Regions from separate parts of the Pseudomonas sp. 1928-m genome, predicted to be linked through region 2. Evidence: predicted binding sites of a transcription regulator. Region 2 holds the regulator's gene; each other region holds the start of a gene.
What was found. Region 2 encodes sigma-54, which starts transcription at its own class of promoters, with help from an activator protein. Its sites were predicted from a motif close to ANTGGCATNNANNTTGCTNT; they were not measured.
Positions count from the first base shown of each region.

Region 1: glnA (glutamate--ammonia ligase) is a predicted target of sigma-54. The motif match lies at 3,652-3,671, and genes of this name have one in related genera.
Region 3: P3C18_RS14695 (CmpA/NrtA family ABC transporter substrate-binding protein) is a predicted target of sigma-54. The motif match lies at 2,982-3,001, and genes of this name have one in related genera.

Region 1 covers NZ_JARIXO010000003.1:152,413-157,026, reverse strand. Annotated here, with positions in the region: gene typA (translational GTPase TypA) at 1-1,821, opposite strand; gene thiI (tRNA uracil 4-sulfurtransferase ThiI) at 1,983-3,437, opposite strand; gene glnA (glutamate--ammonia ligase) at 3,764-4,614, shown strand, end outside.
Region 2 covers NZ_JARIXO010000002.1:285,405-290,018, reverse strand. Annotated here, with positions in the region: gene ptsN (PTS IIA-like nitrogen regulatory protein PtsN) at 1-113, opposite strand, end outside; gene raiA (ribosome-associated translation inhibitor RaiA) at 129-437, opposite strand; gene P3C18_RS10855 (RNA polymerase factor sigma-54) at 630-2,144, opposite strand; gene lptB (LPS export ABC transporter ATP-binding protein) at 2,283-3,008, opposite strand; gene lptA (lipopolysaccharide transport periplasmic protein LptA) at 3,011-3,553, opposite strand; gene lptC (LPS export ABC transporter periplasmic protein LptC) at 3,540-4,109, opposite strand; gene P3C18_RS10835 (HAD family hydrolase) at 4,117-4,614, opposite strand, start outside.
Region 3 covers NZ_JARIXO010000004.1:191,125-195,738, reverse strand. Annotated here, with positions in the region: gene P3C18_RS14715 (ANTAR domain-containing response regulator) at 1-309, shown strand, start outside; gene alaC (alanine transaminase) at 518-1,744, shown strand; gene P3C18_RS14705 (hypothetical protein) at 1,781-2,173, opposite strand; gene P3C18_RS14700 (transcriptional regulator) at 2,384-2,701, shown strand; gene P3C18_RS14695 (CmpA/NrtA family ABC transporter substrate-binding protein) at 3,148-4,431, shown strand; gene ntrB (nitrate ABC transporter permease) at 4,446-4,614, shown strand, end outside.

The DNA of each region.
Region 1 (4,614 bases), on a different contig from region 2:
TCAGTTCTTGGCTTTCTTGGCAGCGCGGGTGCGCTCGCCTTCGTCGAGGATCTTCTTACGCAGACGGATCGACTTCGGCGTAACTTCGCACAGCTCGTCGTCCTGGATGAATTCCAGAGCCTGTTCCAGGGTGAATTTCACCGGTGGAACCAGGGCGATGGTTTCGTCCTTACCGGAAGCGCGCATGTTGTCGAGCTTCTTGCCTTTGGTTGGGTTAACGCCCATGTCGTTGTCACGGCTGTTCAGACCAACGATCTGACCGTTATAGATTTCCTGGCCGTGCTCGACGAACAGCTTGCCACGCGCTTGCAGGGTTTCCAGGGAGTAGGTCAGCGCCTTGCCGGTTTCTACCGAGACCAGTACACCGTTCTGACGGCCGGACATGTCGCCGGACTTCATGGTGTCGTAGCGATCGAAGATCGAGGTCAGGATGCCAGCACCGTTGGTCAGGGTCAGGAACTGGTTACGGAAACCGATCAGACCACGAGCAGGGATGTTGTATTCCAGACGCACACGGCCTTTGCCATCCGGCACCATGTTGGTCAGGTCGCCCTTACGCAGGCCCATCTCTTCCATGACCTTGCCCTGGGATTCTTCCGGGGTGTCGATGGTGACGTTTTCGAACGGTTCCTGCTTCACGCCGTCAACCTGACGGATGATCACTTCCGGACGACCTACACCCATTTCGAAGCCTTCGCGACGCATGGTTTCGATCAGTACCGAGAGGTGCAGCTCACCGCGGCCGGAGACCTTGAACTTGTCAGCGCTGTCGCCTTCTTCAACACGCAGGGCCACGTTGTACAGCAGCTCTTTGTCCAGACGCTCTTTGATGTTGCGGCTGGTAACGAACTTGCCTTCTTTACCGCAGAACGGCGAATCGTTGACCTGGAAGGTCATGGATACGGTCGGCTCGTCAACGGTCAGCGGGGTCATCGCTTCAACATGGTTGATGTCGCACAGGGTGTCAGAGATGAACAGCGAGTCCATGCCGCTGACGCAGACAATGTCACCAGCGGTGGCTTCTTCAACGTCGATGCGGTGCAGGCCGTGGTGACCCATCAGCTTGAGGATACGACCGTTGCGCTTCTTGCCGTCGGCGTCGATGGCGATCACCGGGGTGTTCGGCTTGACGCGACCACGGGCGATACGGCCAACGCCGATAATGCCGAGGAAGCTGTTGTAGTCCAGTGCGGAGATTTGCATCTGGAACGGACCATCGATATCAACCTGCGGGGACGGCACGTTGTCGACGATGGACTGGTACAGCGGGGTCATGTCTTCAGCCATCTCGGTGTGATCCAGACCAGCAATGCCGTTCAGGGCCGAGGCGTAGACGACTTTGAAGTCCAGCTGCTCTTCGGTGGCACCGAGGTTGTCGAACAGGTCGAAGATCTGATCCAGAACCCAGTCCGGACGCGCGCCCGGACGGTCAACCTTGTTGATCACCACGATTGGACGCAGGCCAGCTTCGAAGGCCTTCTTGGTCACGAAACGGGTTTGCGGCATCGGGCCGTCTTGGGCGTCGACCAGCAGCAGTACGGAGTCAACCATCGACATCACGCGCTCAACTTCACCGCCGAAGTCGGCGTGGCCGGGGGTGTCGACGATGTTGATGTGGTAGCCGTTCCAGTTGATCGCGGTGTTCTTCGCGAGAATGGTAATGCCGCGCTCTTTTTCCTGGTCGTTGCTGTCCATCACGCGCTCGTCGTTGAGCTCGTTGCGCTCAAGGGTGCCGGACTGGCGCAGGAGTTTGTCTACCAGGGTGGTCTTACCATGGTCAACGTGGGCAATGATGGCGATGTTGCGTAGATTTTCGATCACGTGTGTATCTCGATCAGAGGATTCGGTGTGCCGCTTATTCTAGGCGGCGAGTATTAACTAATTGCGATTTCTGCCAGGCGGCGTACGAGCGCTGTGGCTGTTACGCCGCCTGTGGGTCGGGAGGGCGATGGCGGATACTGCCGCCATTCAACCCGGGCGTTTTATGCCGGACGATAAACGCGCACATTGGCATGCCCCTCACTCAGCAAGTGGTGGGCGTGCAAACGACTCATCACACCTTTATCGCAATACAACAGGTACTGGCGCGCCTCATCCAGCTCTTTGAACTTGCTGTTCAGGGCATAGAACGGCAGCGCTTGCACTTCGATGCCGGGCAGCTCAAGGGGCTGATCTTCGGCGCTATCGGGATGGCGGATGTCGATGACGACATGACCGGCCAGGGCTTCACTGACTTCCTCGATCTGTACGTCCTTGCCCAGCTCGTCGATCACTTTGTCGATCGGCAGCAAGGTCGCGCGCTCCAGGGCGCGCTCGAGGATGGCCATATCGAACTGGCTTTCCTCGTATTCGATGCGCAGCTTCTTCGCCTTGGTGGTCGGGTTGACCGAAATCACCCCGCAATATTCCGGCATATGTTTGGCGAACTCGGCAGTGCCGATGCGCGTGGCGGTATCGATGATGTCCTGCTTATGACTGGCAAGCAGCGGACGCAGCACCAGCATATCGGTGGCCGAATCGATCACCGCGAGGTTCGGCAGGGTCTGGCTCGACACCTGGGAAATCGCTTCACCGGTGACCAGCGCATCAATCTGCAGGCGCTCGGCCATCCGCGTGGAGGCGCGCAGCATCATGCGCTTGAGGATCACGCCCATCTGGCTGTTGTCGACCTTGCCGAGAATCTCGCCCAGCACTTCCTCAAACGGCACGCTGATAAACAGGACGCGCTGCGAGCTGCCGAACTTCTGCCAGAGGTAGTGCGCCACTTCCATCACGCCCAGCTCGTGAGCGCGGCCGCCTAGATTAAAGAAACAGAAGTGGGTAACCAGACCGCGGCGCATCATCTGGTAAGCGGCGACGGTGGAATCGAAACCGCCGCTCATCAGCACCAGGGTCTGTTCCAGCGAGCCGAGCGGGTAACCGCCCAAGCCTTCGTGCTGGTGGTGAATCACGAACAGGCGCTGGTCGCGGATCTCCATGCGCACCACAACGTCGGGATCTTTCAGCGAGATGCCGGCCGCGCCGCACTGCTGGCGCAGCTGGCTGCCGACATAGCGCTCGACATCCATGGAGCTGAACGCATGCTTGCCGGCGCGCTTGCAGCGTACGGCGAAAATCTTGCCCGGCAGCTGATCGGCGAAGTGCAGCTTGCACTTTTCCAGCACATCGTCGAAATCACCCAGCGGGTATTCATCAACTTGCAGGAAATGAGTGATGCCCGGCGTGCAGCTCAGGCGCTCAATCATTGCCTGCAGGGTCTTCGCCTCACTGATCTGGGTTTCGACTTCCAGGTTGTCCCACACACCGCTGACCTGCAGCTGTGGATCGAACTCACGCAAAACCGAACGAATGTTCTTCGCCAGCTGCCGGATAAAGTGCTTACGCACCGGCCGACTTTTAATGGTGATTTCTGGGAAGACTTTAACGATCAGTTTCATGAAAACAGTGAGTGCCGAGGCCGCGAAAAAACAGGGGCGCGGATTATAGCGGAAATTGCTCACGCTTTGATCAAAAATCCTCACGCGCGCAAAACGCGCACCATTTAAGGGCGCACAACAAATACAGCGACCCATAACAGTGCAAATATTTATCAGGCAGCGCCGCGCAGCCCCCGCCAGCCCTGAGTTTCAGGGCTTACACCCATTCCTGTGCACTGGCATGCAATTTGCTCCCTTGTGAGGCAGGATGCCCTGGCGGAGTATGCCGCGGCCGTACCGTACTATTGAGGGCTCACGATTCGAGCCTTATCCACCTGGAGGACAGCATGTCGAAGTCGATTCAACTTATTAAAGAACACGACGTGAAGTGGGTTGACCTGCGCTTCACCGACACCAAGGGCAAACAGCACCACGTGACCATGCCGGCACGCGATGCGCTGGACGACGAGTTCTTCGAAGTCGGCAAAATGTTCGACGGCTCCTCCATCCATGGCTGGAAAGGCATCGAAGCCTCCGACATGATCCTGCTGCCGGTTGACGAAACCGCTGTACTGGACCCGTTCACCGAAGAGCCAACCCTGATCATCGTTTGCGACATCATCGAGCCAAGCACCATGCAAGGCTACGATCGTGACCCGCGTTCGATCGCCAAGCGCGCTGAAGAGTTCCTGAAAACCACCGGTATCGGTGACACCGTATTCGTCGGCCCAGAGCCTGAGTTCTTCATCTTCGACGAAGTGAAGTTCAAGTCCGACATCTCCGGCTCGATGTTCAAGATCTTCTCCGAGCAGGCGTCCTGGAACACCGACGCTGACATCGAAGGCGGCAACAAGGGCCACCGCCCAGCCGTCAAAGGTGGTTACTTCCCAGTTCCGCCATGTGACCACGACCACGAAATCCGTACTGCCATGTGTAACGCCATGGAAGAAATGGGCCTGGTCATCGAAGTTCACCACCACGAAGTGGCGACTGCCGGTCAGAACGAAATCGGCGTGAAGTTCAACACCCTGGTTGCCAAGGCTGACGAAGTTCAGACCCTGAAGTACTGCGTACACAACGTGGCTGATGCCTACGGCAAAACCGCAACCTTTATGCCGAAGCCGCTGTACGGCGACAACGGTTCGGGTATGCACGTTCACATGTCCATCTCCAAAGATGGCAAGAACACCTTCGCTGG
Region 2 (4,614 bases):
GGCAGCTCGCGCGCCACCAGGTTGGCAATCTGTTCGAGGACACGTTTTTTGCTGCCGCCCGGCACGTTCACTAAAGAACGGCCGGGGGTCAGGATAGTTTCAAGTCGGATCATAGGAGATAGACGATGTCAGCGGGCCATAGCGCCCTGTTGACGTTCGAGCTGTTTTTCCTTGTGTTTGATGAGTTGTCGGTCGAGTTTATCAGTCAGTAAATCGATGGCTGCATACATGTCTTCATGTTCGGCATTGGCGACGACTTCGCCGCCGGCAATGTGCAGGGTCGCTTCGATTTTCTGTTTGAGCTTCTCGACCTCCATGGTGACTTGCACGTTGGTAATCTTGTCGAAGTGGCGCTCCAATCGGCCGAGTTTTTCGGCGATGTAGTCGCGTAGGGCGTCGGTCACATCCAGCTGGTGTCCACTGATGTTGACTTGCATACCGCTTTCTCCTTGTTGCCGTGTGTAAGAGGCAGGCGAGAGGCCTGCCGCCGGAACACTGTGGCGTGGAAGACTCTACGGAACGAGCCTGGCACGGTCGCTGATTGCTTGTTGGCAGTATGGCTGCTTTTGCGAAAAGGCGAGGCCGGGGGTGTTCGGTATCGAGTGGTCGTCTTCCTTCTTTGTGCCGCCTTAGATCAATCGTTTGCGCTCACTGGAAGGCGCTATTCCGAGGGATTCACGGTACTTGGCGACCGTGCGGCGAGCGACTTGAATGCCCTGTGCTTCCAGTAAACCAGCGATCTTGCTGTCACTCAACGGCTTTTTCGCATTTTCCGCTGCGACCAGTTTTTTGATGATGGCGCGGATCGCGGTGGACGAGCATTCGCCGCCCTCGGAGGTGCTGACGTGGCTGGAGAAGAAGTATTTCAGCTCGTAAATGCCGCGCGGCGTATGCATGAATTTCTGCGTGGTCACACGCGAGATGGTCGACTCGTGCATGCCTACAGCTTCGGCAATGTCGTGCAGTACCAGCGGCTTCATCGCCTCGTCGCCGTAATCGAGGAAGCCGCGTTGATGCTCGACGATCTGTGTGGCGACCTTCATCAGGGTCTCGTTGCGGCTTTGCAGGCTTTTGATAAACCAGCGCGCTTCCTGCAGCTGGTTGCGCATAAAGGTGTTGTCGGCGCTGGAGTCGGCGCGCTTCACAAAACCGGCGTATTGCGCGTTGACCCGCAGGCGCGGCATGGCTTCCTGGTTCAGCTCTACCAGCCAGCGCTCGTTGTGTTTGCGCACGATCACGTCGGGCACCACGTATTCCGGCTCGCTGGATTCAATCTGCGAGCCGGGGCGCGGGTTGAGGCTCTGGATCAGGTCGATAACCTGGCGCAGCTCGTCTTCCTTGAGCTTCATGCGGCGCATCAGCTGGCTATAGTCGCGGCTACCAAGCAGATCCAGGTAGTCGCTGGCCAGGCGCTGGGCCTCGCTCAGCCACGGGGTTTTCGCCGGCAGCTGACGCAGTTGCAGGAGCAGACACTCGCCCAGGTTGCGCGCGGCGATACCGGTAGGCTCGAACTGCTGGATGCGGTGCAACACGGCTTCGACTTCGTCGAGCTCGATGTCCAGTTCCGGGTCGAAGGCTTCGACCACCTCTTCCAGGGTCTCTTCCAGATAGCCCTGCTGATTGATGCAGTCGATCAGGGTGACCGCAATCAGGCGGTCCTTGTCCGACATCGGGGCCAGGTTGAGTTGCCACAGTAGGTGGCTTTGCAGGCTCTCGCCGCTGGAGGTGCGGGTGGTGAAATCCCACTCGTCGTCATCGTTGCTGCTGCTGGGCAGGCTGCTGGCGCTGGTCTGGTAGATGTCTTCCCAAGCGGTATCGACTGGCAGCTCGTTGGGAATGCGCTCGCCCCAATCGCCTTCTTCCAGGTTGTCCACGGTCTGCGTGGCTTCCTGGTAGTTGGTTTCCTGATAGGGCGCTTCGGGCTGTTCGCTGGGGCTGGCGCTTTCTGCGCCATCGGCCATAGGGTCCGAATTGTCGAAATCATCGCCATCTTCCTGGCGTTCGAGCATCGGGTTGGACTCCAAGGCCTCCTGGATCTCTTGTTGCAGATCCAGGGTCGACAGTTGGAGCAGGCGGATGGCCTGTTGCAGCTGCGGTGTCATCGTCAGCTGCTGGCCCATTCTCAGGACTAGCGATGGTTTCATTGCAGACCTTATTTACCGGCGTCTGTGCGCAATCCACTACAGGGCGTTTTTAAAAAGCGCCACTAGGAAGCAAATTATATGCCTGACTTTAAGGGTTTTGCCTAGCCTTGGCTGCAGTCAGCTTGAGAAAAGCTGTGGTTACAGCCGGAACTCATGCCCCAGGTAAACTTCTTTGACTGTCTGGTTGGCCAGAATAGCCTCGGCGTCACCTTCGGCGATCAGTTGACCATCGCTGACGATATAGGCGGTTTCGCAGATATCCAGGGTCTCGCGCACGTTGTGGTCGGTGATTAATACACCAATGCCCTTGGCTTTGAGGTGGTGGATGATCTGCTTGATGTCGCCCACGGAGATCGGGTCGACACCGGCAAAGGGTTCGTCGAGCAGGATGAACTTGGGGTTGGTCGCCAGGGCGCGGGCAATTTCCACGCGGCGGCGCTCACCACCGGACAGGCTCATGCCGAGGTTGTCGCGGATATGGCTGATATGGAACTCCTGCAACAAGCCCTCAAGCTCTTTGCGGCGTGCAGCGCCGTCGAGGTCTTTGCGGGTTTCCAGGATGGCCATGATGTTGTCGGCCACGCTGAGCTTGCGGAAGATCGAGGCTTCCTGTGGCAGGTAGCCGATGCCGGCGCGGGCACGGCCATGCATGGGCTGATGGCTGACGTCGAGATCATCGATCATCACGCGGCCCTGATCGGCCTGTACCAGGCCAACAATCATATAGAAGCAGGTGGTCTTGCCGGCACCGTTGGGGCCGAGCAAACCGACGATCTGCCCGCTGTCGATGCTTAGGCTGACGTCACGCACGACCTGGCGGCCTTTGTAGCTTTTGGCCAGGTGTTGGGCTTTCAATGTGGCCATTATTACTGCGCCTGCTGGTCGGCTGGTTTGTTCTTCGGCTGGATCACCATGTCGATGCGCGGACGTGGCGCAGTGACATTGGTGCCTGTGGCGCGGCCGGCGTTGACGATCTGGCGCTGGGTGTCATAGACGATTTTCTCGCCTTCGAAGGTGTTGCCTTCCTGAATCACCTTGGCCTGATCGATCAATACCACGCGCTCGTTGGCCATAAAGTACTGGATGGTCAGACCGTAGGCCTTGACGATCTGCTTGTCGGCTGACGGCTTTTGCTCGTAGTAGGCCGGCTTGCCAACCGAGGTAAATACCTCGACATCGCCCTGAGCATTCTGAGTGATGGTCACGGTGTCACCGGTGACCTTCATGGTGCCCTGGGTGATGACGACGTCACCGCGATAAACCGCCACGCCTTGTTTGTCGTCCAGTTCTGCGCTGTCGGCCTGGATGCGGATCGGCTGTTCGCGGTCGGACGGCAATGCCCAGGCGCTGACACTTCCGAGTGCGGCGCTGAGGCTGAGTAGTAGGGGGAGGGTGTTAACGAGCCTCATGCTGACCTCTTACGTTGGACAGCAGGAGCATCCTGCCGTCATTCATGTACGCTTTCATTCCTTTTGCCGTGGTCACCCCATTGGCCGCGTCGATTCTAACGGCTTGCTGGGTCTGCGCATATTCCTTCTCGGGGAATACGGTCAGGCGGCTGGTGGTGAGGATGGTCGGGCGGCCTTTGGCGTCAGTGCGCTCGACGCGCACCTTGTCGATCAGCTCGACCTCAGCGCCGCCCGGCGATACTTCACCGCGCTCGCTGCGGATTTTCCAGGGCAGCTCGGTGCCGCGGAACAGATTCATGTTCGGACTGGTCATCAGGGTGATGTCGCTAGCCTTGATATGTTCGACCTTGTCGGCCTGCAGCTCATAATGCAGCTTGCCATCGGCCTGGTATTGCACGGTATAGGTATTGGTGGCGTAAAAATCGATGGCGTTATCTGTTCCAGCGCTGCGCGCTTGCTGGTTAAAGCTTTCCGGGCTGAGGTTCCAGTAGCCAAGCGCCGCCACCAGCAGGGCGACAAAGGCGAACAGGGCGATATTGAATAACTTGCGGGGCATGGTTGGCCTATAGGTAAGCGGCTTGAGCGGCTTCAAGGGTGCCTTGGGCGTGCATGATCAATTCGCAGAACTCACGGGCGGCGCCTTCGCCACCGCGAGCGCGGGTCACGCCGTGGGCGTGCTGGCGGACAAAGCCGTCGGCGCTGGCAACTGCCATGCCCAGGCCGACACGGCGGATCACCGGCAGATCAGGCAGGTCGTCACCCAGGTAAGCGACCTGTGCATAGTCTAGGCCCAGTTCGCCGAGCAGTTCATCGAGTACCACCAGCTTGTCTTCGCGGCCCTGGTACAGGTGCTGAATCCCCAGGTTCTGCGCACGGCGCTCAACCACGGGGGTTTTGCGGCCGCTGATAATCGCGGTGCGCACGCCAGAGTTGATCAGCATCTTGATGCCGTGGCCGTCGAGGGTGTTGAAGGTCTTGAACTCGCTACCGTCGACGAGGAAGTACAGCTTGCCGTCGGTGAGCACACCGTCGACGTCGAAAATCGCCAGTTTGACGGCCTT
Region 3 (4,614 bases), on a different contig from region 2:
GCGATTCAGAGCGGCGTCAGTGCCTATATCGTCGAAGGCATTCACGCCCAGCGCCTGCAGCCGATTCTCGACGTGGCCATGGCCCGCTTCGAGAGCGACCAGGCCCTGCGTGCACAACTGCAGGCACGCGATGCCCAGCTGGCCGAGCGCAAGCGCATCGAATTGGCCAAGGGCCTGCTGATGAAGATGAAAAGCTGCGACGAGGAACAGGCCTACACCCTGATGCGTCGTCAGGCCATGAGCCGTCAGCAGAAGCTCGCGCAGGTGGCCGAACAGATCATCGCCATGCACGACATGCTCGGCGGCTAACCACCGCGCCTGTAGCCCGGATGCAATCCGGGGATTGCGCCCCCGGATTGCATCCGGGCTACGACCTACCAACCTACGGCTGTACTGCCGAGTTTCACGGCAACTGCTCTAGACAGGACCACTGCGCCCCGCTTATCTTCGCCGCCTGGCCAGCGCACTGGCCAACGTCGCTCGGACGGTTCCGGGCGCTTACGTATCCGAGGAAAGCATGGCTGACCAAGCTTCGCGCCGCTTTGCGCGCATTGATCGACTCCCCCCCTACGTTTTCAATATCACCGCCGAGCTGAAGATGGCCGCGCGTCGCCGTGGCGAAGACATTATCGACTTCAGTATGGGCAACCCGGATGGCCCCACCCCGCCGCATATCGTCGAGAAGCTGGTGCAGGTCGCCCAGCGTGAAGACACCCACGGCTACTCCACCTCACGCGGCATTCCGCGCCTGCGCCGCGCCATTTCGCGCTGGTACAAGGACCGCTACGAGGTCGAGATTGATCCGGAAAGCGAAGCCATCGTCACCATCGGCTCCAAGGAAGGTCTGGCGCACTTGATGCTGGCCACCCTGGACCATGGCGACACCGTACTGGTGCCCAACCCCAGCTACCCGATTCATATCTACGGCGCGGTGATCGCCGGCGCCCAAGTGCGTTCGGTGCCGCTGATTCCCGGCGTGGACTTTTTCGCCGAGCTGGAGCGGGCAATTCGCGAGTCGATCCCCAAGCCGAAAATGATGATCCTCGGCTTCCCCTCCAACCCCACCGCGCAGTGCGTGGAGCTGGACTTCTTCGAGCGCGTGGTGGCCCTGGCCAAGCAATACGATGTGCTGGTGATTCACGACCTGGCCTACGCCGATATCGTCTATGACGGCTGGAAAGCCCCGTCGATCATGCAGGTGCCCGGCGCCAAGGATATCGCGGTGGAGTTCTTCACCCTGTCCAAGAGTTACAACATGGCCGGCTGGCGAATCGGCTTTATGGTCGGCAACAAAGAGCTGGTCAGCGCCCTGGCACGGATCAAGAGCTACCACGACTACGGCACCTTTACCCCTCTGCAGGTGGCGGCGATTGCCGCGCTGGAAGGTGATCAGCAATGCGTGCGCGATATCGCCGAGCAATACCGCCAACGCCGCAATCTGCTGGTTAAAGGCCTGCACGAGCTGGGCTGGATGGTCGAAAACCCGAAAGCCTCGATGTATGTCTGGGCGAAGATTCCCGAGCAGTACGCCGCACTCGGCTCGTTGGAATTCGCCAAGAAGCTGCTGCTGGAGGCCAAGGTCTGCGTCTCCCCGGGCATTGGCTTCGGCGACTACGGCGATGACCATGTGCGCTTTGCCCTGATCGAAAACCAGGATCGCACCCGTCAGGCGATTCGCGGGATCAAAACGATGTTCCGCGCCGATGGCCTGTTACCCGGCAAGAAGGCCAAGGCCGACGAGTAAACAAACAGAGGGCACCTTAGGGTGCCCTCTTTAGTTTCAGCCGGAGTAATCCAACACCGTCCAAACCCGGGTAAGACCATCAGCAATTACGCAGCCGCTCTGCCCCAGTTGATTATTGCTGTGCAGCGACATCAGGTTGGTCATGCCATCCGCCGCATCCGAGCGCTCGCTCAGCCACTGCACACGGCCGCAATTGGCCGTTTCGATCACATAACTGGCTGCCACGGCAGAATCCTCGCTCGGCAATCTGATCACATCCACCACCGTGCCTTGCTCTTCCACGCGTTTGCCGTCAGATACCAGCACCGCCCAAGCCTGCCCGTTCTCGATCACCAGGTAGGTGCCATTGACCCTCGGTTGATCAAGCTGCGGTTGCGCACAACCGGCCATAAGACCCAACAGCACAATTGTCATCAGCATCTGTTGCATTGTTAGTGACTCCTCTGCAGTGCCTGTGGCCATTGGCTTTGCGGGCAGATGGCGCGAGTGATCGAGTAGGTGCCGGTTAGGGCCTTGGGCTTACTATTATCGAATACTGTTTATTTGTACAGTATTTTTCGATTACCCTTGGTCATGCCATCCAGCCAACCGTTCAGCCCGGCTAACGGGCCCATACAAGGCGTTAACAGGAGTACCCAGATGCTCGACGTACTGCAGCTGAAACACAGCGTAAACCGCATGCACCTGGACAAAGTCCGGGCCACCGTCAATGAATTGCAGCTTGAAGGCATCGTTACCGAGGGCAAGACGCCGTTTTCCCGGGTGCACTTCAACACCTGTTTTGCCGAGATCGAAGCTTTGCTGCAGCGCGCCGGCTATCACCGTCAGCTGGATGTGGTCGGCTATCAGGGCCTGGCCTATGCCATGTTCGACCCCTCACGCTGGGAGGCGGTGGAGGTGCTGCGCTGGCTCAAGGAGTTTGTCGAGGAAGCCCAGGGCAAAACGCTGTCGCGCTAGGCCACTGACACGCATCAACACCTGGACTCGCCCAGCACCAAGGCGAAGCAAAAGCGCTCAACCGCAGTTCGGCCATGCACAGCATTGGCTCAATAAGCTGGCTGAGAGCGCTGCTGATCTGCGGCATGGCGCACTGCTACGGCAAGAAAACTCTGCTCTAGCCAACATTCAATACTGCGCTTAAGCCTATGATTTATAGCGCTTAAGCCTGCCAACCTAAGGCTCGTTCGAGCCGTCTTCAGCGCGCCACGACAGCGGCTAACTGTGGTGCTGCAGCAAAACTGGCAAGCCCCTTGCAATTGCCCTCACAAGATTCCTGCGCAGCCCACCAATGGCGGTGAGCCGCGGATCACGGACAACGGCGTCCGTCAGGCCCCCTCCTCGAGGTGGCCTGGCGTACGCCGTTTTTTGTTTCAGCCGGTTTATCGGCCAGAAAGGACAGACCTATGACTGATCGTGATTCGAAGCACCCAAGCCTGCACAGCCGCCGTAATTTCCTGAAAACCTCGATTGCCGTAGCCGGCACCGTCGGCGGTGTCGCCGCCCTTGGCCTTAGCGCGCCCGCCTCGCTGCGTAGCGTGGCTTGGGCCGCCGGTTCCGATGCGCCAGAAAAGGCGGCGCTGAAAGTCGGCTTTATTCCGTTGACCGACTGCGCATCGGTAGTAGTCGCCGCTACTCAGGGCTTTGGCGAGAAATACGGCCTGACCATCACCCCAAGCAAGGAAGCCTCCTGGGCCGGTGTGCGCGACAAGCTGAATACCGGCGAGCTGGATGCCGCCCACGTGCTGTACGGCATGATGTACGGCGCACAACTGGGTATCGCCGGGCCGCAGAAGGATATGGCCGTGCTGATGGGCCTGAACCAGAACGGCCAGGCCATCACCCTCTCCAAACAGCTCAAGGAAGCGGGCGTCACCAACGGCGCACAACTGGCCGAGCATGTGAAAAAAGGCGGCAACCCGCTGACCTTCGCCCAGACCTTCCCCACCGGCACCCACGCCATGTGGCTGTATTACTGGCTGGCGAGCCTGGGCATCAACCCGATGAGCGATGTAAAAACCATCGTCGTGCCGCCACCACAGATGGTCGCCAATATGCGTGTCGGCAATATGGACGGTTTCTGCGTCGGCGAGCCTTGGGGCGCGCGGGCGATTGCCGACAAAATTGGCTTCACCGCCGTCACTACCCAGCAGATCTGGCCGGATCACCCGGAAAAGGTCCTCGGCACCACCCGCGCCTTTATCGAGCAATACCCCAACGCGGCACGTGCGCTGATCATGGCGGTGCTGGAAGCCAGTCAGTTTATCGAGGCCAGCGAGGAAAACCGCAAGAGCACGGCCAAGCTGATTTCCGGCAAGGCTTACGTCAATGCGCCGGTCAAGGTGATCGAGCCGCGCTTCCTCAGCCACTACGAGGACGGCCTGGGCAACAGCTGGAAAGATGACCACGCCATGGCCTTCTGCAAGGACGGCACAGTGAACTTTCCGTATCACTCCGACGGCATGTGGTTTATGACCCAGTTCAAACGCTGGGGCCTGATCAAGGAAGACCCGAACTACGCCGCCGTCGCCGCCGGGGTCAATCAGGTGGCGCTGTTCAAGGAAGCCGCCAGTGCGCTGAACATCCCTGTGCCGGCCAGCTCGCTGCGCAGCAGCACGCTGATCGACGGCAACGTGTGGAATGGCTCCGACCCGGCGGCCTACGCCAACTCCTTTGCGATTAAAGCCTGATTGGGAGGTTCGTGATGAACGCACCACTGAAAACCCCATTGCCGTTAGCTGCGCCGATCAGCAAAGCGCCACGCCTGGTTCTGCCAGGCGTGGCGGCGCTGACCAGCCTGCTCAAGGCGGTTGTGCCGCCATTGCTCGGCATCCTGCTGTTTATCGGCGTGTGGGCGCTGATTGCGACCAAGA